2 regions of the Leuconostoc carnosum genome follow, and region 2 is predicted to be linked to the other one. Evidence: riboswitches for the same ligand, from Rfam matches in the RefSeq annotation. Region 2 holds a riboswitch; the other holds the start of a gene.
The links. Region 2 has a riboswitch for thiamine pyrophosphate ahead of thiE (thiamine phosphate synthase). Riboswitches for the same ligand answer to the same signal wherever they lie in the genome.

Region 1: another riboswitch for thiamine pyrophosphate. It lies ahead of FGL89_RS01940 (hypothetical protein); the one in region 2 lies ahead of thiE (thiamine phosphate synthase).

What each region holds. Positions count from the first base shown of each region.
Region 1 covers NZ_CP042374.1:401,758-414,231, reverse strand. Annotated here, with positions in the region: gene argF (ornithine carbamoyltransferase) at 1-892, shown strand, start outside; gene FGL89_RS01945 (phosphoketolase family protein) at 967-3,333, opposite strand; TPP riboswitch at 3,714-3,822, shown strand; gene FGL89_RS01940 (hypothetical protein) at 3,930-4,367, shown strand; gene FGL89_RS01935 (thymidylate synthase) at 4,432-5,412, shown strand; gene FGL89_RS01930 (class I SAM-dependent methyltransferase) at 5,423-6,190, shown strand; gene FGL89_RS01925 (NFACT RNA binding domain-containing protein) at 6,252-7,946, opposite strand; gene FGL89_RS01920 (copper homeostasis protein CutC) at 8,087-8,722, opposite strand; gene rpmF (50S ribosomal protein L32) at 8,790-8,963, opposite strand; gene pnuC (nicotinamide riboside transporter PnuC) at 9,062-9,874, opposite strand; gene FGL89_RS01905 (nucleoside 2-deoxyribosyltransferase) at 9,989-10,525, opposite strand; gene FGL89_RS01900 (VTT domain-containing protein) at 10,796-11,473, shown strand; gene FGL89_RS01895 (hypothetical protein) at 11,511-12,062, shown strand; gene FGL89_RS01890 (nicotinate phosphoribosyltransferase) at 12,055-12,474, shown strand, end outside.
Region 2 covers NZ_CP042374.1:1,267,545-1,280,018, forward strand. Annotated here, with positions in the region: gene FGL89_RS06380 (uracil-DNA glycosylase family protein) at 1-407, shown strand, start outside; gene FGL89_RS08650 (hypothetical protein) at 514-672, opposite strand; gene FGL89_RS06385 (TspO/MBR family protein) at 1,009-1,482, shown strand; gene FGL89_RS06390 (NAD-dependent epimerase/dehydratase family protein) at 1,655-2,281, opposite strand; gene FGL89_RS06395 (hypothetical protein) at 2,511-2,849, opposite strand; gene FGL89_RS06400 (bacteriocin immunity protein) at 3,115-3,420, opposite strand; gene FGL89_RS08655 (hypothetical protein) at 3,478-3,648, opposite strand; gene FGL89_RS06405 (ClbS/DfsB family four-helix bundle protein) at 3,723-4,232, opposite strand; gene FGL89_RS06410 (cation:proton antiporter) at 4,505-5,467, shown strand; gene FGL89_RS06415 (DUF2075 domain-containing protein) at 5,521-6,735, shown strand; TPP riboswitch at 6,803-6,900, shown strand; gene thiE (thiamine phosphate synthase) at 6,997-7,632, shown strand; gene FGL89_RS06425 (NADPH-dependent FMN reductase) at 7,943-8,491, shown strand; gene rnhC (ribonuclease HIII) at 8,703-9,626, opposite strand; gene zapA (cell division protein ZapA) at 9,701-10,105, shown strand; gene FGL89_RS06440 (CvpA family protein) at 10,102-10,623, shown strand; gene FGL89_RS06445 (endonuclease MutS2) at 10,676-12,474, shown strand, end outside.

The DNA.
Region 1 (12,474 bases), 720 kb from region 2:
CTATTTAGCTGGGAAAAATATTGCCTTATTATTTGAAAAAACCTCAACTCGTACACGCTCTAGCTTTACAATTGCAGCTAATGATCTTGGTGCTCATGCCGAATTTTTAGGTAAAAATGATATTCAATTTGGCAAGAAGGAATCACTCGAAGACACGGCTAAAGTTTTTGGACGATTATATGATGCAATTGAATACCGTGGCTTTGCTCAAGAAACAGTAGAAGGGTTAGCAACTTATTCTGGTGTGCCAGTGTGGAATGGCTTAACTGATGATTGGCATCCAACACAAATGCTAGCAGATTTTCTCACGATCAAAGAGCAGTTTGGTCATTTAGAAGGGATCACATTAGCCTATCTTGGTGATGGACGTAATAATGTTGCGAATTCATTACTTGTAACTGGGGCAATTTTGGGTGTTAACATTCATATTGTAGCACCTGACAGTTTGCAACCAACGGCAGAAATTCAAACCATAGCTAATGAAAAAGCAAAAGTATCTGGTGCAAAGTTAGTGATTACGGACGATATAGCGGCAGGTGTGGTTGGCGCTGACGTATTATATACGGACGTTTGGGCATCAATGGGAGAAGAAGAAACCTTTGAAGCGAGAATCAAACTATTAACACCTTATCAAATTAATCAACAGTTAGTCGACCAAACGCAAAATGATCAAGTGATTGTTTTGCATGATTTACCAGCTTTTCATGATTTGAATACAGTCATGTCACAAGATATTTATGATCAATTCGGTATTCAAGAAATGGAAATTACCGATGAAGTGTTCCACGCACCATATGCACATCAATTTGAGCAAGCTGAAAATCGTTTGCATACAATTAAAGCTATTATGGCAGCATCTCTCGGAAACTTATTTATACCAGAAATTAAATAAAACCAAATAAAAAATACGTCAAGCAATCATATTGCTTGGCGTATTTTTTATTTGGTAGTTAGAAGATCAAATAATTATTTTAGTGCTTTCCAGCGCCAATCTTCTACTTCAGGTAAATCAGTACCCATAGATCTTGTATATGCTACGTGTTCATCTAATTTATCAGTCATTTCTTGTACGAGAGATGCATACTTGACACGTGTTTCTTGAGGCAACATTGAGATAGCTGCTTTAACCAAATTAAAGCGATCAATTTGGTTAAGTACACGCATATCAAATGGTGTGGTGATATCGCCAACTTCTCGGTAACCATGAACTTTTAGATTATGGTTGTGGCGCTTGAAGAAAATAGATTCAATCATAGGTTCATAACCGTGAAATGCGAACAGAACAGGTTTATCAGTTGTGAAGTAACCATCGAATTCATCATCACTTAAGCCATAACTTGCATCACTGCGTAATTTGAATAGATCTAATACGTTGATGTAACGTATTTTCAATGATGGCATGTAGTCGTGCAAAATTTGGATTGCCGCTAAGCTTTCAGTGGTTGGTTCAGAACCAGCAGAAGCAATAACAATATCTGGTTCTGCATCTTTATCGGTACTTGCCCAATCAATAATGCGCAAACCTTGTTTAACAAGTTGCTTAGCTTCTTCAGCTGAGAACCATTGTAGACGAGGGTGCTTACTTGCGACAATGTAGTTAATTTGTTGTGTTGTTTGAACTGCGTGTTCAAATGTTGCAACTAAACTATTAGCATCAGCTGGGAAGAATTCACGGATGAAATTGGGCTGCTTTTCATACAGCATAGTTGTCACACCTGGATCTTGGTGTGAATACCCGTTATGATCTTGTTGGAACACAGTTGAATCGGCGATGATATTCAAAGCAGGGACATCTTTACGCCATGAAACTTCACTAGAGTGGTTTAACCACTTGAAGTGTTGCACAATCATGTCATCAACTTCACGAATAAAGACTTCATAACTGGCAAAGAAACCGTGGCGACCAGTTAGCGTATAAGTTTCAAGCATACCTTCATCATAGTGCTCTGATAGCATAGAATCAATAATACGACCTTCAGTTGCCATAAATTGGTCATTTGGTTCTTTAATTGGAAGCAACCACTGGCGATTAGTAGTTTCAAAAACATCTTGGAATCGGTTAGATGCTGTTTCATCAGGTCCGAATCCTCTGAAATTAGTTGGATTATATTTAATGATATCCCTGATATAACCACCTAACAAAATAGCATCTTGAGCCAAATTGCTACCTGGTGCATCATTTTGTGTCAAATAATTATCGATATCTGGCAATGACAATGGCTTGATAATACCAGCATTTGTTACTGAATTATGTGCCATACGTAGGGATTTCTTTGGTAATACTTCTTGAATTGATTCAGCTAAGCGACCATTTTCATCAAATAATTCATTTGGTTTGTATGATTGTAACCATGACACAAGTTGTGGAATATATTCTGGATGATTTTGGTCAGCAGGAATTGGAATCTGGTGCGCACGGAATGAGTTTTCGATTGGCTTACCATCCCATGTTTTTGGACCAGTCCAGCCTTTTGGTGAACGTAATACGATCATTGGCCAAAGTGGGCGTGTGACTTCATCGCTGTTTTGTTTTGCAGCGTTGTCTCGAATGTCTTTGATTTCTTCAAAGACTGTGTCCATTGTTTTTGCCATTTCTTCATGAACTTGCATAATTGGCTTGTCAAAAGAGCTGACAAAATAAGGATGCCACCCCAAACTATGGAAATACTCGGTCAAGGTCTCATCAGATTCACGCGATAATACGGTAGGGTTGGCAATTTTGAATCCGTTCAAATTCAAAATTGGTAATACTGTACCATCATTCTTTGGATTCAAAAATTTATTAACATGCCATGAGGTAGCCAATGGCGCAGTTTCTGCTTCACCATCACCGACAACAACAGCAGCGATGAGATCTGGATTGTCTAATACAGCACCGGCACCGTGTAAAATAGAATAACCTAAAGCGCCACCTTCATGGATTGATCCAGGTACTTTAGGATCAGCATGAGATGCCACGCCGCCTGGAAACGAAAAACGTTTAAACATTTTTTGCATGCCAGTTTCATCTTGTGTTATTTCTGGAAAGACATCAGTGTAACTACCATCCAGATAAGCATTTGAAATCATGACTTGGCCACCGTGACCAGGGCCTTCGATGTAAAACATGTTTAAATCATACTTATTAATCGCACGATTTAAATGTGCATAGATAAAGTTTTGGCTAGGTATTGTTCCCCAATGGCCAATAGGATGAATTTTAATTTGATCTGCGGTGAGCTTTTCTTTAAGTAAGGGATTATCTAACAAATAAAGTTGTCCGACTGACAAATAATTTGTTGCTCGCCAGTAGGCATCTAATTTGTTAAGGTACTCTTTTGAATCAATGTTCATGTTGTAGTTCCTCCAATTTGTGACGATGTGCGTATCATGGTAAAGACTATGACAATGTAAAAAATAGTTCGAGATACAAAATACACTTTGCAAAGTATGTTGTAGAAATTTCAAGATTAATCGAGATCATGTGTCAAACACATAAGACATTGTTTTATTACCCAACTATTTTTACATAATCATCGTAATTGTTATTTTATAAAAAGTCAATACCAATAAAGTAATTGGTTCGTACCAATTACTTTATTGGTATTGACTTTTTTGGTGAAAAACAGCACAACAGTAGGACTTGAGAGAGAAAAACTGTTTTATTATAAATAATTTGACTTGCATAATTTTGAGCATGTATGATAAGATCAATATTGTTATTAATCGATTAATTAACATACTAGGGGTGCTTTTATAAAAAGCTGAGAGAGAAGTGATAGTCTTCGAACCCTTTGAACCTGATCTGTTGCAAACAGCGTAGGAAAGTATGAATTATATGAAGGTCATTTGGAAATCATATAGCTAGCCATACTATATCTAAGAGCGTTTGCAGAACAACAATGTTATTGCAGATGCTCTTTTTTATTTGGAAATTAGGAGGTATATTTTTGAATGAACGTGTATTTCTAGCTGCACCTTTTAAGCAACTTCTGAATCAAAAAAATGTTGTTGATTCAGAGAACACTCAAGTGCTTCAAACAATCATACAATTATTAGAAAATAAGCATTTTATAGTTGACAATGCGCATAAGAGAGAAAACTGGGGTGCTGAAATGATGGCGCCTAGTCAGTGCACAACAGCAGATTATTTTGCTATTAAACACTGTCAATACTTTATAGCATTTCCGGGAAATCCTGCATCACCAGGGACTCATATTGAACTTGGATGGGCGTCAGCTTTTAATAAAAAAATGATACTACTTCTTAAAGTGGGCGTTGATTATGCGTATTTAGTGCAAGGACTTGGTGCAATTGCTGATGTTGAATATTTGTATTACAAGGACTTAGCAGATTGCGTCCAAAAAATAAATCATTTTTTCAAATAATAATTATGAACATCCTGACCGTAAGGAATCATCAAAGTAGTAGTTAACTGAGGAGTTTAATTTTATGACAACATATGAAACTTTTGATGATGCCTATGTATCAGTATTAGCAGACATATATCATCATCCAGAATATTTTAATGAACCAAGAGGATTTAGTAGTCGTGAAAAACTGGCTGTTAATTTTAAAATTAATCAGCCAACACAAAGAGTTGTTTATAGTCGAAAAAGAAAAACAAATATTATATTTAATTTTGCTGAGGCTTTGTGGTATATCACCGGAAATAATAGTCTTGACTACATCAGTTATTATAATCAGCGAATGCCTGATTACTCAATGGACGGTCAAACCTTGACGGGGACTGCTTATGGTACCAAACTTTTTCATTTTGGAGAGGGAAATTTAAATCAATGGCAAAATGTTAAAAAAATATTGCTACAGGATCCAGATTCTAAGCGCGCAGTTATGCAAATATTTGATGCCACTGAATTGACAATTGAACGTAATTTAGACGTTTCGTGTACTTTAGGATTACAATTTTTTGTTCGCAACGGTCGATTAGATATGGTGTCTTACATGCGAGCAAATGATGCTTTTCGTGGTATTGTCAGTGATGTCTTTTCGTTTACATTGATACAAGAGCTGATGGCACGAGATCTTCATTTAGAAGTGGGTCATTATTATCATAATGTAGGCACGATGCATATTTATGAGCCGGACAATCAGTGGGTTAAACATGTGCTGGCAGAAGAAAGATACGACACGTTCGAATTACCAAAAATGCCAAATGAAGAGAATTGGCAAATGATTAATACATTGATGTATTATGAAGAAAAATTGAGAAATAATAAGTTATTAATGGATTGGCAAGCTATTCAACAAACAGGGTTGTCACCATACTGGCAACAAATTTTGGCATTATTTAGTATTTATCAGATGATTCATTATCATCAAAAAATAGATCGTATATTATTTCAGAAGCTACTGCCAGTGTATCAATATTTAATGATTAACAAATGGCCAACAGTATTGGCAGGAATATAAAGGGGGTATTATGGCAAAAAATCTTTTTAGTGATGCCTCAGTGGCTAATCAATTTAATCAATATAATGATGTACTAGAACAAGTACTAGGTTATCATTACGTGATATCTGCTTTTGAATCAGATCAAGCGAATAAAATATTAGACTATGGTTGTGGACCTGGCAAAGTATCATTTCGATTGGCCAATCAATGGTCATCAGATATCATCGCCGTGGATGAATCTGCCAAAATGATTGAGATTGCTAACGATCAACGTGCACATGAGCATATTGAATATAGAATTGTTGAAAATGATAATTTGAATTTTATTGCAGATAATTCAATTGATGGTGCCATGGCTTGCTATGTGTTTATTAATAACGAATCTGAGCAGCGTATATTACAAATTATGTCAGAGATACATCGCGTTTTGCGCCCCAAAAGTCGATTTCTTATTTTGGATACGAATCCCAATACAACGGGTGTCCCTTTTTCAACTTTTCAAAATGGTGAGAAAGGTAAAAAATATGGTTATGGTGAACCGCGTATTGAAAAGTTACATGTTGACCAGAATAATGATCTCATTTTACATGATTTTAATTGGCCAAATAGTATGTACGAAAATAATTTAAGAAAAGCTGGATTCAGAAATATTAATGTCAGATATCCAAAATTAAATGATTTGACGGCAGAAGAACGGATTAAATTAGAAAAAACATATCAATATAATAATTGGTCCAACGAACAAGCACAGTCACCATTTATTTTATACCAAGCAATTAAAGATGGTAGTATATGAGCAGGATAAAGTAAAACAGACGATACCAACTATTGAGTTGGTATCGTCTGTTTTATGTGTGTTATTTTGTTTTTAATTTAGAAATTAAACTAGCGTCAGGTGTGACATAGAGTGTTTGTTGTCCTTCAAAAATAACAAATCCAGGCTTGGAACCATTTGGTTTACGCAACTTACCTGCAGGCAAGTAATCAACAGGTACATTAGCTGATTCTCGTGCCTTGCTGTAATAAGCCGCTAATTTGGCAGCTTCAATAAGTGTTTCATCTGATGGTTTTGCATCATGAATAATAACGTGTGAACCAGGTATTTTTTGGACGTGTAACCAAATATCACGTCGATCAGCTTGTTTTAAGGATAAACGTTCATTTTGTAAGTTGTTTTTACCAACTTCAATTAACGTGCCATCCGAACTAAGAAACTTATCTGGCTTGGACACCTTTGGTTTTTGTTTATTCTTCTTATTTGCACGGATATAGCCACCCGTTGTTAATTCAAGACGAATATCTTCGACATCTTTCGGTGAAGCTACTTCAAGTTGAGCGATAATATTGTCAAAATAATTAATTTCAGCATCTGTGATAGTCAGCTGTTCATTCACAAAATCAACAGCAGTACGTAGTTTGCGATATTTTGTAAAGTATCTTTCTGCATTTTTTAACCCGTTTAATTTTGGATCTAACGGAATAGTCAGTAAATTATTATTGTCATAATAATTTTCGATAGCCACATTTGTCATGCCTTTTTGTGCTAAGTGTGGGTAAGTAATAAGTAAATCACCCATGACCTTCAAGTCATCAGCATTCTCTGCATCATTTAATGTAGCTAATAATTTTTTACGTTTAGTTTTATTTTTTTTGAGTTCATTTTTGACAACACGTACCAATGAACCAGCCTGTTGATTAACACGCTCACGTTCTGCTTTACCAATGTAGTAGGCATCGAGCAAGTCACCTAATGTGTCAAAATGCTGTGCACTACTATGTGCTTGAATCCAATTAAAAGCAGAGAAACTGAGTGCACCTTTATCAGATATAAATAGTGTTGGCTGTGTTGATTCAAAATGTGATAACCATTCTTGAGCATGATTGAGCGGGTCACCAGCTTGTTTGATTGCTTCAGCCAGAGATATTGCTGAATCGCGACTAAAACCTTGATAAGTTGATTGAATCATTTTAGGCCAATCTTCAGAAGGTGTGTCTAGAATCATTGGCGCTAATGCCGATAAATCACTGATAAAAGGGTTGAGTAGGTTTTGTGCGGGTGGTAACACATAAGTTGCGCCGGGAATTAATGAGCGTACACGATTTTGATCAGCAGGGACGTGCTTAATTAGTTCTAAGATGCGTGAATCATTTTCGCGTACGAGAAAGAGATTGGAGTGGCGACCCATCATTTCAAGTGTCAATCGAATTTCTTGGATATCACCTAGTTCATCACGTGCATTAACATAGAAATTGATAATACGATCGTTATCAATTTGTTCAACTTTTTGTAGCTTAGAACCTTCTAAGTAGCGGCGTAAGAACATCACAAAATTAGGTGCAGTTTGTGGATTTTCATAGGGAATATGGGTAATCTGTGCGCGAGCATAAGTTGGATGAGCACTCAATAAAACTGGATAGTTCGTGCCGTTATTACGCACGACTAAAACAATTTCATTGGGGTAAGGTTGATGGACTTTAGTAATACGTCCACCAACAATTAATCGATTGAATTCATGCACAATTGCATGTGTAAATAATCCATCTAATGGCATTTTTGTCCCTCGTTTGTTAGTTAGTACAATTATATAATAGGGTATCAATGGTATAAAAATAGTCACTTGACAACTGTAGTTGAAGTGACCATTAAGTAAATTCCATGTTTTCAGATAATGAGTTTGCTTAACGTAATAAATTAAACAATTTGTGAACCATGAACTTCATGAACACCTAAAGCACTAGCGATACGTTGCGCATTTTCTGCGGTTAGTCCACCACCAGGTAAAATAGTGATATGATTTGGTGCCATATTAACCAACATTTGTATACGCGATAAAGTATGCGAAATGCTCTCAGATAAAGGACCACCGTGCATTAAAATACGTTTAACACCATGTTCTGCTAACCAATACATTGCTTGGGGTTGGTGTTCTTGTTCGATATCATCAAAAGCCATATGCATGACAACTTGTAAGTCGAGTGCATGTGCGTGACGAATCAATAGCGACATGGCTTCGTAGTCTAATTGATGATTACGGACAACACCAAAAGTGACAAATTGTCCACCTAAGTCAGCGATTTGTTGTAATGTTTCTTGCATTTGTTGTAGCTCATTTTCATTATATGCAAAGTTACCGGCACGGGGTCTAACCATAATGACCACTGGCACATCAGTAATAGCTATGAGCGTATCAATAATTGTGCGTGTGTCTGGTGTTAGGCCACCAAGATGTAAGTGGCTATTTAATTCAATTCGGTTAGCACCTTGTAGGCGCATCTGTTTGGCTGCTTCAGCAGAATCCACAGCTGCTTCTCTAATTGTAATAGTCATGTTATTATTTTACCATAAAATTGCAAACAAAAAACCTGTGCCAAAGGGTACAGGTTATAATGCGAAATTACTTCTTATCAGTAACTTGCTTGCCGTTATAAACACCAGAAGGTGATACACGGTGAGCTACGCGGTATTCACCAGTTGTTTGGTCCAATACAATGTTAGGAACATTCAAACCGATGTGTCCGCGACGGTTACGCTTATGAGACTTTGAGTTCTTGTTTGATGGGGTAGCCATAATGGCACCTCCTTTCGGTTTCAATTTATCAACTAGTCAAGTTTACCGAAAATTAAGACTTTTGTCAATAGTGTTTTCAAAATTCATGTCAAGGTGTTCTACTTGACATGGCTCTGAGCTAATTGGGCTGTAATGGCTTTGTGATGAAACCATGATGATTGTGCCAACGCCAAGATATCATTAGCAAAGTACATGAGGTAAGTTACTAAAATGACAAGTGCTGAAGCACCTAAGGCACCACCAGCAGCTACAGTAAGTCCCCACAGCGTGATTTGCATAATGCCTTGTAGCAACCAAGCAAACCAACTTTCAGAGAAACGAAATGTGGTTAAGACCGCACCAACCAAACCAGTTCCTAAAACTAACGAGTCAGAAATTGGACGTGGCGTGTGTAATACTTGTGTTTCAAACCAATATGCAGCAGCAAAGGCTATAATAGCAACTAATGCCACGACACTGTACCAAAATACTTTACCGTGTTTTTCACCACGAATGTCTGTTTCATGAATAAAACGAACATGCTGATCCGTATTTTTAACCCAAGATGGCATGACTAAGACGGGGATGTCTAACAAAACAACATATGTCAGTTGTAAAACAGCATCGGCTGGGTTTTTGTGCAGCCAAGCCACATAAATATAAATAGCGGCTGATAATAGCCCGAACAGACCATTCATGGGTTTTGCTTCTTTCAAACCCAAAACAGTTGTCCAGCCAAAGATTGCTGCGAAAAATGTTGCAAATGTCATACTATTAATTGGATTACCCATACCAAAACTAGTATAAGTAATAATAATTAAACCAATAGTTAGCAGAGCATATGACAATCTAGTCCAGCCTTTAAATTGTTCTGCATACCAAAATGGATTAAGAACTTGCCAGTGAGAAATTGTTTCGTTTGATGTTTGCATGAAAATATTTTTACCGAGATTAAGGCACTCTGATTGGTTGCTGGCATTTTGTCAGTGCTTTGAGAGAGCGGCTCGGCACCTTTCTTCTAGTTTTTAACCACTAATGGGTTAATATTAAATTAATTTACCGGTATACTTATTTGGCGTAATATCAAAAAAGTCATATTCAGCTAATGCTTTGGTGGAAGTTACATGCGCATCAGTACCAAATGAGAGCATGAGATTAATTGGATGTTGATCAATATTGCCAGCAAAGACTGATACTACAGGGGTATTTGAAGCAACTGAGTAACCTAATTCCATGGCTGTCCCAGTGTCAGGATCTTCAGCTTCAAAAATTGCCACTGTTAAATCCGAATTATCAATTGCTTTAATATCTGCTTTATAAGTCATAGCCCCCCATTCAAAATCAGGTTCACCATTCTCAGAACCTAACGCCACACCACCATATTGGTGTAATAGTGGTACATGGATATGGGCAATCGTTGGATTAGTACTTAATTGGATGAATGCATCTTTCAATAAAGATTCTTGTTCGTCTGAAAACCAACCAGCAGCCAAATAGATATTTTTGGCACCAGGTAATTTCTGGCTATTATCCACGTTGCGATTAATTTCTTCTAGTTCTTGAATGAGTTTTACTTCGTTCATAATTTTGCTCCTTAATTTATGTCTATAATAACTTTACAACAGATTGTTTTTAATATGTTGTAATTTTAATACAAAGACAATTTTTGTCTAGTAGTAGTTCATCTGATAGTCAGTTTGAAAAAGAGATGGTAAAGTTTGTTGCAGAGATAGCAGTGGGGAACAAGTTATTTTCTAATAAATGGGCAATATGTGTTAAAATTAAGCTATTGTAAAAAATAAGTTAGGAGAACCGTACGTGCGAGTTTAAACACTAACACGTACCTTAATCATATGTTTTTAATTGACTTCATTCTTCATATTGATGCCCATATTGCGACACTAGTATCTCAGTTCGGACCATGGACATATCTCATTTTGTTTTTAATCATCTTCATTGAAACAGGTATTGTCATTATGCCATTCTTGCCAGGAGATTCATTGTTGTTTGCAGCTGGGGCTGTGGCAGCAACTCCTGCGGGTATCCATGCTGGACTAAATCATTGGGTATTTATGTTACTTTTTTTCTTTGCCGCGACCATTGGTGATTCACTTAATTTTTGGATAGGGCGCACTGGTGGCTATAAGTTAGTACGACATCCATTAGTTGGTCGATTTATTAAGGAAGAACATATTCGTGAAGCAGAAGGCTTTTTTGAAAAGCGAGGGGCGTTAGCTATCATCATTGGTCGTTACATGCCAATTGTTAGAACATTTGTGCCTTTTGTTGCGGGAATTAGTCAGTTTTCGTACGGTCATTTCTTGCGAAACAATATTATTGCTGCTTTTTCATGGAGTTTGATAGCAACTGGCGCCGGTTATTTATTTGGTAATATTCCTTTTGTTAAAGCTCATTTTTCAATTATCATACTAGGCATTGCGTTGGTGACATTGATGCCAACCTTTATTGGTATTTTCCGTTCAGTGATAGTCAATCGACGTGCTAAAAAAATAACTCAGAATATAAAGTAAAGCTGCCTTCAGGCAGCTTTTTTAGTATAATAGAATTATGAATAATTTAATTATATTACAACAGTTAACGGAAATAACAACAGAAGAAATTGCACAAGCACTGGATGCTGAGGTATCGTTGGTAAAATCTTGGCAAAATGAAGAGGCGATGCCAACAATTGCTGAATTTGAAGCCCTAAGTGGTATCTTTTCAAGCCAATTGGATGCTAAAGGCATTGAAGCGCAAACTGCAAACCATCCAATACATATTCGTTTATCAATGGATTACCTGATGAATTTAGGCCTGACAGTTTCTGATTGGATTTCATTAAAGTGGGCTTCCGAGGGTGAATGGCAAGGCGACAAATTAGCTGTGGGCTTTTTTGACCAAGGAAAGCTCACACGTGTAGCAGAATCGAGTGACGAATTTGTTGCAGCTTTTGCAGGGTACTTAATTTTGCAAACTGAGGGTGAATTTGAGCCATACATTGATGAATACGATGACGATAAAGTATATGATTGGCGTTTATTGCGTATGAGTGAGAATACTTATCGAGATGTCACCCGAGAATTTATCGCCACAGACTTACCGGAGATTAGTTATGAGTGAAAATATTATTTTAGCAACTGATGCCTATAAGTTAACCCATCATTTGCAATATCCTACTAATTTAACGAAACTATATTCATATGGTGAAGCTCGCGTTGGCGGGAAGTTTGACACGGTAAGTTGGTTTGGCTTATCAATGATTTTACACGATTATTTTCATGAGCCAATAACAGATACGATGATTGATGAGGCACAAAAGGTCGCTCACATGACTTTTGGCACTTCAGCCTATTTTAATCGTTCAGTCTGGGAAAAGGTACGCGATCTGGGCTATTTTCCAGTGAAAATAAAAGCACTGCCAGAGGGATTAGAAGTACCGACTGGTAATGCTTTATTTACTATTGAATCAACTGCTGATTGGTTTGCTACCAGTTTAAATGCTTTAGAAGTGGTTTTAATGCACGTCTGGTAT
Region 2 (12,474 bases):
GAGATAGGTTGAGAGACTGGATGGGTATCAGTAAAGATGTTTTTTACAACTCTGGTAAGATTGGTGTCATACCCATGGACTTTTATTATCCTGGAAAAGCTAAGTCGGGTGATTTACCACCACGTAAAGGTATCGCAGACAAATGGCACCCACGTTTGTTAAAACAGATGCCCAATGCACAGATGACTATCTTAGTAGGTTCCTATGCACAAAAATACTATCTAAAGCTAAATAGTCAGGATAAAATAACGACAGTCATAAAAGATTATCAAAAATATCTTCCTAATTACTTCCCAATTGTTCATCCTTCTCCTAGAAATAATATTTGGCTCAAAAAAAATCCTTGGTTTGAGCAAGAAGTTGTCCCAGACCTGCAGAAAATGATTTCTCAAATCATATCAAATTGAAATCCAGGTTGACATACTTGATAATCAATAATATAACAAGTTCAATACCTCATATAATGGCGAAAAATATGCTTTCATATGTACGCACTCTATGAGTGCATGATTATTATTTATAAACTATTAAGGCAGTATATGCAAACACAGGCGTTCTATACTGTACCTCAATAATTTCGTGGCCATGAGCCTCTAAATCAGCTAAAGCCTCATTTAGTTTGTCAGTAAATCCTTTGGCTGTCCAAAAACCAAGTACAAGTTGTGTCCTCATTTGTCATCCCCTGTAATGCTTTTAACGTGGTTCAATGCACGTATTATGTAATCACTCTGTGAGTACTTTTGATTTGTATAATCAGGATGTACAAACAATTGATAGTATGTGCCATTGGAAGATAATTGATAACATTAAATGAGTACATTTCTTTTTATTACTTTTAACAATTATAATACCAAAGAATATCACGTATTTAAAGGCAAATACCCACCGATGTAGCTTAAATTGACATTGATCATACTAAATGAAACGATGATTTTTTGCTAAACAAATGCTAAAATATATATCAATCTAAAAATATATTTTTAATTTAAATCACTAGGAGAATTGCTCATGAAAAAAATATCTATGCCAATTAGAGCTATATTGTTTACTCTAGTTATTTTCTTATTAGGAGCGTTATCCTCTTTTAGTGTTGAATGGATTAGAGGTGTGTCAATCGGTGAGGTATATGGCACATTTAGATTACCACCTTTTGCACCACCGAGATGGCTGTTTGGACCGGCGTGGGGATTTTTGTATATTTTGTTAGGTATTTATTGTGCTAACTTAAATTCAGTCAAAAAGAGTAGAACGATGATATATAGTTTCATGTATATTCAATTAATATTAAATATCTTTTGGACTGTTGTATTTTTCTCTTTTGCTAATTTATTCTGGGCTAGCGTAATGATTGTGGTGATGGATATTTTAGTTTTTGGTTTACTTCTCGCGGATCATCGACGTATTAGATATATTTTGATACCATATTTAGTTTGGTTACTGTTTGCTAGCTACTTATCAATTGCTGTTCTTTTATTAAATTGAGTACTTATCAATAAAACTAGTCAATCAATTCATTAAAATGTGACATCACTTGAAAATGAGAATACAAAAAGCACGGAAACTTTACTATTAAAGTTTCCGTGCTTTTTAATGACATGAATTTTCTGCAACAGTATAATGATTTTGACGTAAGCACACTATGGCTTTTGAAAGGTTAGCTTCTTTGCTGTAGTGTACTCTTTTTACCCAGCAGGATATTTTCAATGTTGGTCGCAAAGTCCCTCCGTGAGATAGGACGTAAATTGTTAAAATATTTAATCCAACTAAGATAGGTTAAAAATAGACCTGGTAGATATGAACTATATCTTGCTTTATCAAAGATAATACCAGGATAAACAAAATATGCACGACTTGCTAATCGTTTTTTGGCTTCGTTTTCGACAGCACGTTTGGCGTTAAGATAAGGTTTCATAAAGAAAGGACCTGTATTTGCTGAAATAAATAAGAACTTTGGTGTAGGTTCCGCAACCAGAACGTCAATAATACTTTTCGCTGGCTCATAGCTACTGTTTTGATAATTTTGTTTTTTAATTGGGTTCGGTAACAAGATACCTATTGCATCAATAATCCAGTCGGCATCTGCGACAATGTGTTGCCATTCCGTAGGATTACTGAGGTCTACTGCATGATAAAAAGTTTGATCCTTAGCATGTGATGAAAATGGGTGCCTGGATAAACTGTGTACTTCAAAAAATTCTGGTGAAAGTTGTTGAATAATACCTTGTCCAACAAATCCAGTGCCACCGGCAATGACAATTTTTTGTTTTTTCATAACATCCATATTTTAAAACCCTTTCAAATTGTATTGTGGTAGGCTTGGAAATTAAGGATAGGGCAAATGTAGTTACCTCACTAATAAAACATGTGATATCTGCCCAGTAATTGTGAACATAAAAAGTAGCAGCAAGGGGATGATGACAAGTGACAATTTCGTTTTCCAAATATCAGGGTATTTTATGTTGATATGATAATAATTTTTGACATAATATTGAACACTTTACATTGGTATTTCAATAATTTCTGTTCATCATAGTTGATAAAAATATTACTATAAACAAGAGATATAGCGCCATTAAAACAATAAAAATAATAAATTGGACTAAACCTGCACGGTTCCATGTCGCTTGCACAGCCTTAAATGTGTCAATATCTTTATAATCGCCCTTTTGCCATGCCCACTCATTACCTTTAAAGCCACAAACAAACATCCAAAATAAGTTAAACACTGGAATCAAGCAGAGCAAAGGTAGATAAGTTTTGTTACCTATACCCCAGAATACATTGTACATGAAGGCGCCCCAGTTCCATCCTCTAATCTCATTTGGTACGGTTATGCTATTCTCGTCCATAATATTTTCTCCTAATCTTTTTAACATGTGTCAGTGTAGTGATTGAGCGATGTGCATTATATGCCATCCTCATTGTTAATCAAAAGAGATTGCATTTGTTGCATAAAATATCATACTCTAATTAAATCATACCATTTACGAGTTGGTCGGTGGGGTTTGTTGTTTGTCATCTAGGATAAACTAAATGTAGTTATTATAAAAACATCACGCGTTTAAAAAAACACATGTTCTAACTTAATATTAGAGCATGTGTTTTTGAAATAAATTAGAACCACAAAGGTAACATGATGGCTGATGCTGCAATGGCATCATATTTTGTGGCATATTTTTTGATTTGGTTATGTAATATAATTGCTGCTTCAGGCAGTTGATTTTTTGTTTCCCAGTAATACAAAACAAGACTTTTAATCATTTTTGAAGCGACCAAATGATAGTTTTGTGTCTTATCTAATTCTTTTGCATAATTAAGAATCATGTCGCGTAAATCAGGCTGTGCTTTCACTTGTGGATCAGAAAACGCAACGCTCATCTGGTCTAAGATTGTTTCAACTATTTCTTCTTGTGAAGCCATACTTCCCCCCTAATTATTTATATACTTGTGTGGCGCGTGGATCTGTTAAAAAGTGTGTTATTTCATTAACCCATTACGATTATCCCAAATGTAAGAAATCGCCAGAATAAGTAAACCTAAGTTAGAAGCTAAAATAGCAAAGGTAGATTCGTTCATAATCCAGCTAACTAACGAAACAAACATCAAAATTAAAGCTAAAATAACGACATATACTGAACTTTTTTTCATAATAATCTCCTTGGCAGTTTAACGTGATTACGAGGCACGTAGGGTCATGATTTATATCATGTTGTATTGTCAAATCAGAGTGCAGCTTTTTTCCACTTGCGTATTTTTGTTCTGAACGTGCCAAAGGGTGCAACAGAGTTGATATGAACCCATTTCCAAACTGGCCATTGTGCAGTAGTAGTTGCCCATTGACGTTGATTTGGTTCAAATAAAACCTCATCTGGGAGATTACTTACGAGTTCACATAGTGCGTCTACTTTTTGGTTGAGCAAGGTAATTTGTTCGGAGATGTCATAATCAGCGTAGGTATCATAAAATGACTGGTATAAACCACCTAAATTATTCCATTTGTAGCCTTTAGCAGGGACGACGACTTCTTTACCATGACGTTCATCAGTTTCCCAACCTAACAAGGCGGTCAGCCAACCTAGTTGATAGGATAAGTTTTCACTAGGCGTACGATCGACACCATCGACATGGTGATCTTTTAGTGCGTTTGGAATAGCAGTAAATTCATTGATATATTTTGAATAACTGAGTTCAATCGCGTGTATTAATTCGTTTTTATTAGCATATGATTTCATTGAGTTAGTACCCGTTCTTAACAGTTTTGTGACCAGTAGAGGGATATGTAGCAAATTATTTTATATTATTAGTGTAGCAGATTATGGTTGTATTATAAAGATTAGCAGATATCATGTTAATTTTGTAACAATATTTTTTAATTTGGCGTTATATTATTAAAAATGGTAGGATAGAAGTAGTTAAATAAATCACGGTTGGGCGAAAGCTTCAAGAAATGAATTGGTCGGGGAACCAATTATTTCTTGGAGTTTTTTGAATTAAGGAGAATGTCATGGTCTATGTATCAATTATACTGTTAATTATTGTCACAATAATATTTGGAAAGATAGGTGTTAAGTTAGGATTTTCAGAAGTTGTCGGACAACTGTTAGCTGGTATTGTATTGGGAGGTAGTGTATTTAATATCGTACAACCAACTAATTTAATTCATGTGATATCTGAAATTGGTATCTTATTACTAATGTTAAATTCCGGTATGTCATCTGACATCAAAGAAATGAAAAAGTATATTAAAGCATCCGTTCTCATTGCTGTAATGGGTGTTCTTGTTCCGGCAATTGTATTTCCTATAGCATTCATTTTATTAGGTTACAGTATACAAATTGCGATTTTTTCAGGCGTTATTTTCTCAGCTACGTCAATTTCTATTACTTTAGCAGTATTAGCTGAGCAAAAAAAATTAGCAACGACTATGGGTGCTATTATCCTTTCGGCTGCGGTTTTAGACGATATTATTGCATTAATTGCGGTTATTCTATTTTCAATATTTGTCGGTGGTGGTGGATTAGGTATTAATAGCTTATTACCACTAGTTGCTTTTGCAATAGGTATTTTATTACGAAAAGTATCTTTTTCGCAACAACTGTCTAGTGGTTTTAATATGATTGGGCAATGGGTGTTTTACCCCGTATTCTTTGGTGCCATTGGTTTAGGCTTATCTGTACAAAATTTAAATGATAAAATTTTGCCAATTATTATATTTAGTGTGTTAGCAGTCATCACGAAGTTTGCAGGCTCATTTATTGGTGCAAAAATAGCCGGATTAAGTCAAAATATTGCTAGTGCTATTGGGGCTGGAATGATTTCCAGAGGAGAAATGGCACTTGTGATTACGCAAATAGGTATATCATCTAAAATTATCAGTGAAGCGACATCTGGTGAAGTTATCATAACTGTCATTATTTCTACGATTGTTGCACCGATACTGATGAAACCGTTGTTTAGCAAGGTATAGATCATTTGATGCTAAATAGAGGATAGGCATGAATTGATTGATTGTTGTAAAATATGTTCATGATGAAAAATAGTTTTATGTTAGCAGCAGATGAAGTGTTATCGGATGAGCAGACAGAGATTGTCACGCAAGCAGTTCATTTTGTTGAAACCAGTTTACAACAAGACCAAAAACGTATTTTTGTTATCGAAGGTGGTGCAGGTGCCGGGAAAAGTGTGGTATTGCTTGATATTTTTAAACAAATACAAGAAAAAAACATGCAACAAAATCAACAATCAAGTCACTATTTACTCGTCAATCATGCGGAAATGTTAAAGATTTATCGTGATTACGCTGGTAGCCAGCCTCTTTTTAAGAAGAATCAATTCTTGAAACCCACGTCTTTTATTAATCAAATGGATAAGAGGAAAGCCGTAGCAGATGTTGTTTTAATTGATGAAGCACACTTATTGTTAACTTCGCCAGACCGTTATAATAAATTTAAACAAGATAATCAGTTAGTTGAAATCATCAAGCATGCGCGCGTTATTGTTATGGTTTTTGATCCAAAGCAGGTTCTGAAATTTAAAAGTATGTGGAACAATCAATTATTAATGCGCATAATTGCGCCATATCATCCTGTGGTTGAACATTTAACCAAACAATATCGGATGACTGGGCAAAGTGAAGCTGTGGTGAAATGGATTGATCAGCTGACGCAAGATCGACAAGTGGCACAATTAACAGCGGTGAAAGATTTTGATTTTCGAGTATACGATGATGCCACAGCAATGTATCAGGCGATTCAGGAAAGAAACCAACAATTGGGAATGTCACGTATATTGGCAACGACTGATTATAAATATACTGTTAATCGCGGGACATGGTACGTCACATTGGGTAATTTTCAATTACCATGGGATCAATTAGATACTGGCACAACACCGTGGGCAATGCGGCCAGACACAATTAATGAAGTGGGATCTGTTTATACCATCCAAGGGTTTGATTTGAACTACGCGGGTGTTATTATTGGCCCTAGCATTCAGTTTGACGAACAACTACAGCAATTGGTGATTGATCCCCATCTTTATGAAGACAAAGCAGCTTTTAGGCAGTTAAAAGGGCAATCATTTAATCGTCAGGCAAAAGAAGAATTAATGCTCCATGCATTAGAAGTACTTCTAAAACGCGGTCGATATGGGCTTTATTTGTGTATTGCAGATCGCAGGTTACGCCGACATATTTTGAAACAAGTGAGTTCTGAATTGTGTGTTAGTGATAAATAGATACTATAAAACTACAGATATTGACAAGATAATAAAGTGATGGTAAGCTTCATAATATAATTGAATAGAAAAATATCTGGGGTGCCTATTATTTGTTTGGCTGAGAATATACCCATATAACCTGATCAGATTAGAATCTGCGTAGGAAGATGTGATTAATAATATTATTTATTGAACTGTTTTTGCGTGCTTTTAACGTAGGAAACAGTTTTTTTGTATTTTGGCAAGTGATTTTAACAATTGAGAGGTTAATCAATGATAATGACTAATAAAAATGTAGATTACTCGCTTTACTTAGTGACCGACAGATATGATTATTCTGATAAAGCATTTTTACAAATTATTACTCAAGCTTGTGAGAGCGGTGTGACTTTGCTAGAACTAAGAGAAAAAGATGTCACATCAAAAAGATATTTTGAGTTAGCAAAATCTGTGAAACAGGTAACAGATCGTTTTGATATTCCGTTGATTATTGATGACAGAGTAGATATTTGTCTGGCAGTTGACGCAGCCGGTGTTCATGTTGGTGATAACGATTTGCCAGTTTATAAGGTACGCCAAATGATTGGACCAAATAAAATACTAGGTGTTTCAGTTAAAGATATGGCTCGTGCGATTGAAGCCAAAGAACAAGGGGCAGATTATTTTGGTGTTGGTGCCATTTACCCAACAAAAACAAAAGTAATTACCAAACATACATCAATTGAAACGTTGAAAAATATAACAGAGCAAATGAACATACCGGTCAATGCAATTGGTGGGATTAAAGAAGACAATATTAGTAGCTTGAAAAATACTGGTATTGCTGGCGTCTGTATGGTGAGTGACATCATGCAAGCACCTGATGTTCAAACAAAAGTAGCTCATGTATTAGGTCAGGTAAAAAAGATACTATAGATAAAGTATTTGGGTAACGCCAATGATAGCATTCAGTTTTTAGTCAATTAACCCGGAACGCTAAGAGAAATTGTGTCATAAATAGTATGATATGTAAAATGATGTAGAAAGTAGACTAAATAATATTAAAAAAGCTATATTCTTAATCGAATTAGCTTTTTTAATACGTTTAGAACAAGCAGTACATGAGTTTTAAAGTTATCCCGAGAAATACAAAATACTTATTGTGGAAAGTCATTTTCTCAAAGCGTGTTGTATTATTTGACGACAAGATGTATACTTACTATTAGTAAGAAAGAAGGATTAAAAAATGACTAAATATGGTGTGGTAGTAGGTTCAATTCGAAAGAATTCATATTCAAAGGGCGTAGCTGATGCTTTGGTAGCGGGGTTACCTGAAGATTCAGAAGTGACTTATATTGATATTCATCATCTACCTTTATACAATCAAGATTATGATGCAGATTCACCTGAAGAATATACAGCATTTCGTTCAGTAATAGCAGCGCAAGATGCCTTCATTTTTGTGACACCTGAGCATAATCGTAGTATTTCAGCAGCGCTGAAGAATGCACTCGACGTTGGTTCACGTCCATGGGGTCAAAACAGTTGGGCTGGAAAGCCAGCTTTGGTAGCGTCGCAGTCAATTTCTGGGATTGCCGGTATCTTAGCTAACCATGTGTTACGCCAATCTTTGGTTTTTTTGGATATGACGACAATGCAACAACCTGAATTATATATTGGGAATGTTCAAAATCTAGCAGATGAAGAGGGACATATTACAAATACTGATACACAAGCATTTTTGGCTAGTGCAACACAACAATTTGTCTTGTTTGCAGATAAGTTAATCGGCTAAATTGTTTGGCTTCAATTTGCTGATAGGCAAGGGATACGTGTCCTCATGAAAACGGTTCTGGACAATTAGCAACAACAGTTGGCATGGTGTCCTTACTGTCGTTGATGACTTATTGCGAATGCTTAACTTTTATTTGAAAACAGATTAAAAAAGCGCCTTCTTTATAGAAGAGCGCTTTTTTAAGACATTTAATGATGTACTAAAAATGGGGTTACAATATTTTTTTTGCTTTTTGCGTATTAGCAAAATGTAATTTAGCAAAGTGATTGAGATCCAAGCCTTTTTTCATTAGTTTAGCGGCAATGATATCAACTTGATGTCCAGCACCGATAGGGAGCAACATACCAGCTTCTTCACTCAATCTAGCAATGGCATCAAGTTCAACAACACGTGCCAAAATTGAAGCGGCAGCCACGCTTAGATGGTATTGTTCACCCTTTGTTGTAAAATAAACATTTTGATTAACAATATGTGATTGTTGCGCATTGCGTAAATATTTGTAATAAGTACTTTCTTGAGCAAATTGATCAATCAAAATGCCATCTGGCACATTTGGGGCAATTTTTTCTAATACCTTACCCAGGGCAAAATTGTGAGAAATTGCCTTCATTTGATTGACATTATTTTTTGTTTGTAGCACATTATATTTTTCAGGCATAATGTTAACAACATGATGAGGTAAATGATGAATAATTTCTGGGGCAATTTGTTTCATTTTCTGATCAGTTAATGTTTTAGAATCAGCAATGCCAAGTTGGCGTACCCAATCAAGATTATCTTTAGAGACATAAACGGCAGCTGTGGTTAAGGGACCAAAATAAGCACCCGCACCAACTTCATCGGAGCCAAGAACTGACCAATCAGCGAAATCTCGTGGTATACTAATGCCTGGTGTTGTATTTTGTCTCACAATGGCATGTGACTCCTTCTGAGGTTCAGTATGCCAGCGCGCGGCTTCCTGTGCGAAGCCAGCACCTTGGAACATTACTTTACCTGATTGATAACCGGTAATGGTTGCGCGCGGTGTTTTCGCTGCAAAAATTGCGCCGTTTGGTAATTTTGATGTCAGCTGTTTAGCATAATAAGATGCCATTTTTTTTAATTGTGTTTGAGAAACTTGGATAACTGTTTGCATACGATCAATTATATCAAGTTTTAGCTGGTAAGAATATGGTGTATAATTGATTAGACACTATTAAGGAAAAGACTATGGCAGGAAAAAACGATAAACGACGATACAAGGCAAATATTGCTGGCAAAAGTTACACGATTTCAGGTCATGCTAGCTTGCCACATTTTAAAGCAACAGAAACATTATTTAATAAACAATGGACACAAATTCAAACAGTTGCGCCTCAGCTAAAGCCACTTGAACAAGCTGTTTTATTAACTTTCAATACCTTATCTGATCAACTTTACAAGCAGGCTGAGCTAGACGAATTGCAGAAGCAAATCACGTCATTACAAGCAGAATTGGATGAGCTACGGCAATCTCAAAAATCAACATCAAAACGAGAGCCTAAGAGTGCAATTACATCGATTATTGATGATGCTAAACATGATAGTCAAGTAAGGTCAACTAACAAACTATTTAAACAGGATAAAAACACATGATATTATTGATAATTGCAGTTATTTTTGTACTAGCTTCACTGCTTTCAGGATACCGACATGGTTTTGTAAACGGGCTCTTACGCTTGGCATTGTTAGTCGTCGTGTGGTACATTGCGATTAAATTTGCCGAGCCATTAGGAGCAGTATTTTCAAATTTTGTGAGCGGACAATTTGTACGAACAGATGTCCCACAAGATGTTGCCAATCAAGGCTCAAAATTTTTAGCTTCAGGTCTCACGTTTACAATACTGTTAATCATAGGAGGAGCAGTTAGTCATTATATTCTGAGGTCACTCAGCATTATTCGACGAATTCCATTATTAGGATGGGTTGATGGTGTTCTAGGTGCGATACTATATGGCTTAATTAGTGCAACAATTACCTTTTTTGCGCTACAGTTGTTATCCGTCATACCGAATGTATGGCTTCAGGATCAATTTTTGAATACACCTTTACTAAATGAAATATTAGATAACGCACCATTTTTTGCTCAGCAAATCTATCAATGGTGGTTATGAGTGGTGAACTTTTGAATAGAAAAAAAGGATAGCGTATTTTGCGCGTAGATGGATGAATAAAAAAGTATTACAAACTTTAGAATATGACAAAATAAAATTGCAATTGCATGCTTTTTTGCTGACACCAGTTGGGCGGCAAGAAGCAGACGCGCTGGCACCCGAAACAGACATCGACAGGATTAATTATTGGCTACTTGAAACGGCTGATGGTGTTTTAATTGATCGTTTAAAAGGTGGGTTGCCAATTTCTAAACTGGCGGATATTACACCACATTTAAAACGATTAAATATTAATGCTAGCCTGAGTGCCACTGAGTTATCAGAAGTAAGTACGGTACTACGTAACACAAGCACAATTGCTAATTTTTTTGAGCAGCTACAAGATGAAGTGATTGGCGAATCATTACAAGTATTACCTGAACAAGCACAAAATCTTGAAATATTACAAGATGTCACGCGACAAATTCAAATAGCTATTGATATATCGGGGCGAATTAATGATGAAGCCTCTTTTGAATTGAAAGCCATTCGTGGCAAGATTATTGGTCATGAAAATGCAGTTAAACATCAGATGCAAGATTATACGCGTGGTAAAACAGCACAGTATTTGAGCGACCCAATTGTGACTATTCGTGCTGATCGCTATGTGTTACCGGTTAAAGCTGAGTACCGTAATCAGTTTGGCGGTGTTGTTCATGACCAAAGTCAAACGGGACAAACGCTTTATATTGAGCCACAAGCAGTTGTAGAGTTAAATAATAAGTTAAGCGAATTACGTGTTAAAGAAGCGGTTGAAGAGCAACATGTGCTGCAAGAGTTATCTGCTGCTTTAGCACCACATACTGTAGAAATAGCTAATAATGTGAAAATTATTGGTCATTTTGATTTTATTAATGCTAAATCCAGATTAGCTGCCCGCTTAGATGCCATGCAGCCTACGGTTAATCCAAATAATCACGTGAATTTGCAACAAGCTTGGCACCCTTTGCTAGATAAAAAAATTGCAGTAGCTAATGATATTGTTTTAGGTGAAGACTATAAAGCAATTATTATTACAGGACCTAACACTGGTGGAAAAACAATTACCATCAAAACATTAGGTTTGCTGCAATTAATGGCGCAATCAGGTTTATTTATCACAACAAAACGGCCATCCACAGTTGGCATTTTTAATGAAGTCTTTGCTGATATTGGTGATGAACAATCTATTGAGCAAAGTTTATCCACCTTCAGTTCACATATGGCCAATATTGTTTCAATGCTTGATAATATTGATGATCAAACACTGGTTATTTTTGATGAATTGGGTGCAGGTACTGACCCCGCCGAAGGGGCGGCTTTAGCGATTGCTATTTTGGATAAAGTTGCTAGTTTGGGAGCGTATGTTATTGCCACCACCCACTATCCAGAATTGAAATTATATGGTTATAATCGTCCAGAAACAATCAATGCTTCGATGGTATTTGATGTTGAAACGTTGCGACCAACTTATCAATTTATGATGGGGGTGCCTGGTCAGTCCAATGCCTTAGCTATCGCTAAACGACTTGGGTTGGGGGAGGATGTGATTGGTGCAGCCACAGCATTAACAAATGAATCAGATCAAGATTTAAATAACATGATTGCCGATCTGGTAACAAAGCGGGATCAAGTTAATAAAGAACGAGAGATTCTTGAGTTACAATTGAAGACGACTGATGAGCAAGCCACGGCGTTTGAAGAAAAGCAGCGCCAACTAGAAAAAGATCGCGCACAGATTGTCTTAGATGCTAAAAATGAAGCCAATCATATTGTAGCGTCAACAAAAAAACAAGCTGAGCAATTGATTTCTGAGATACGTAAGGAACGTCT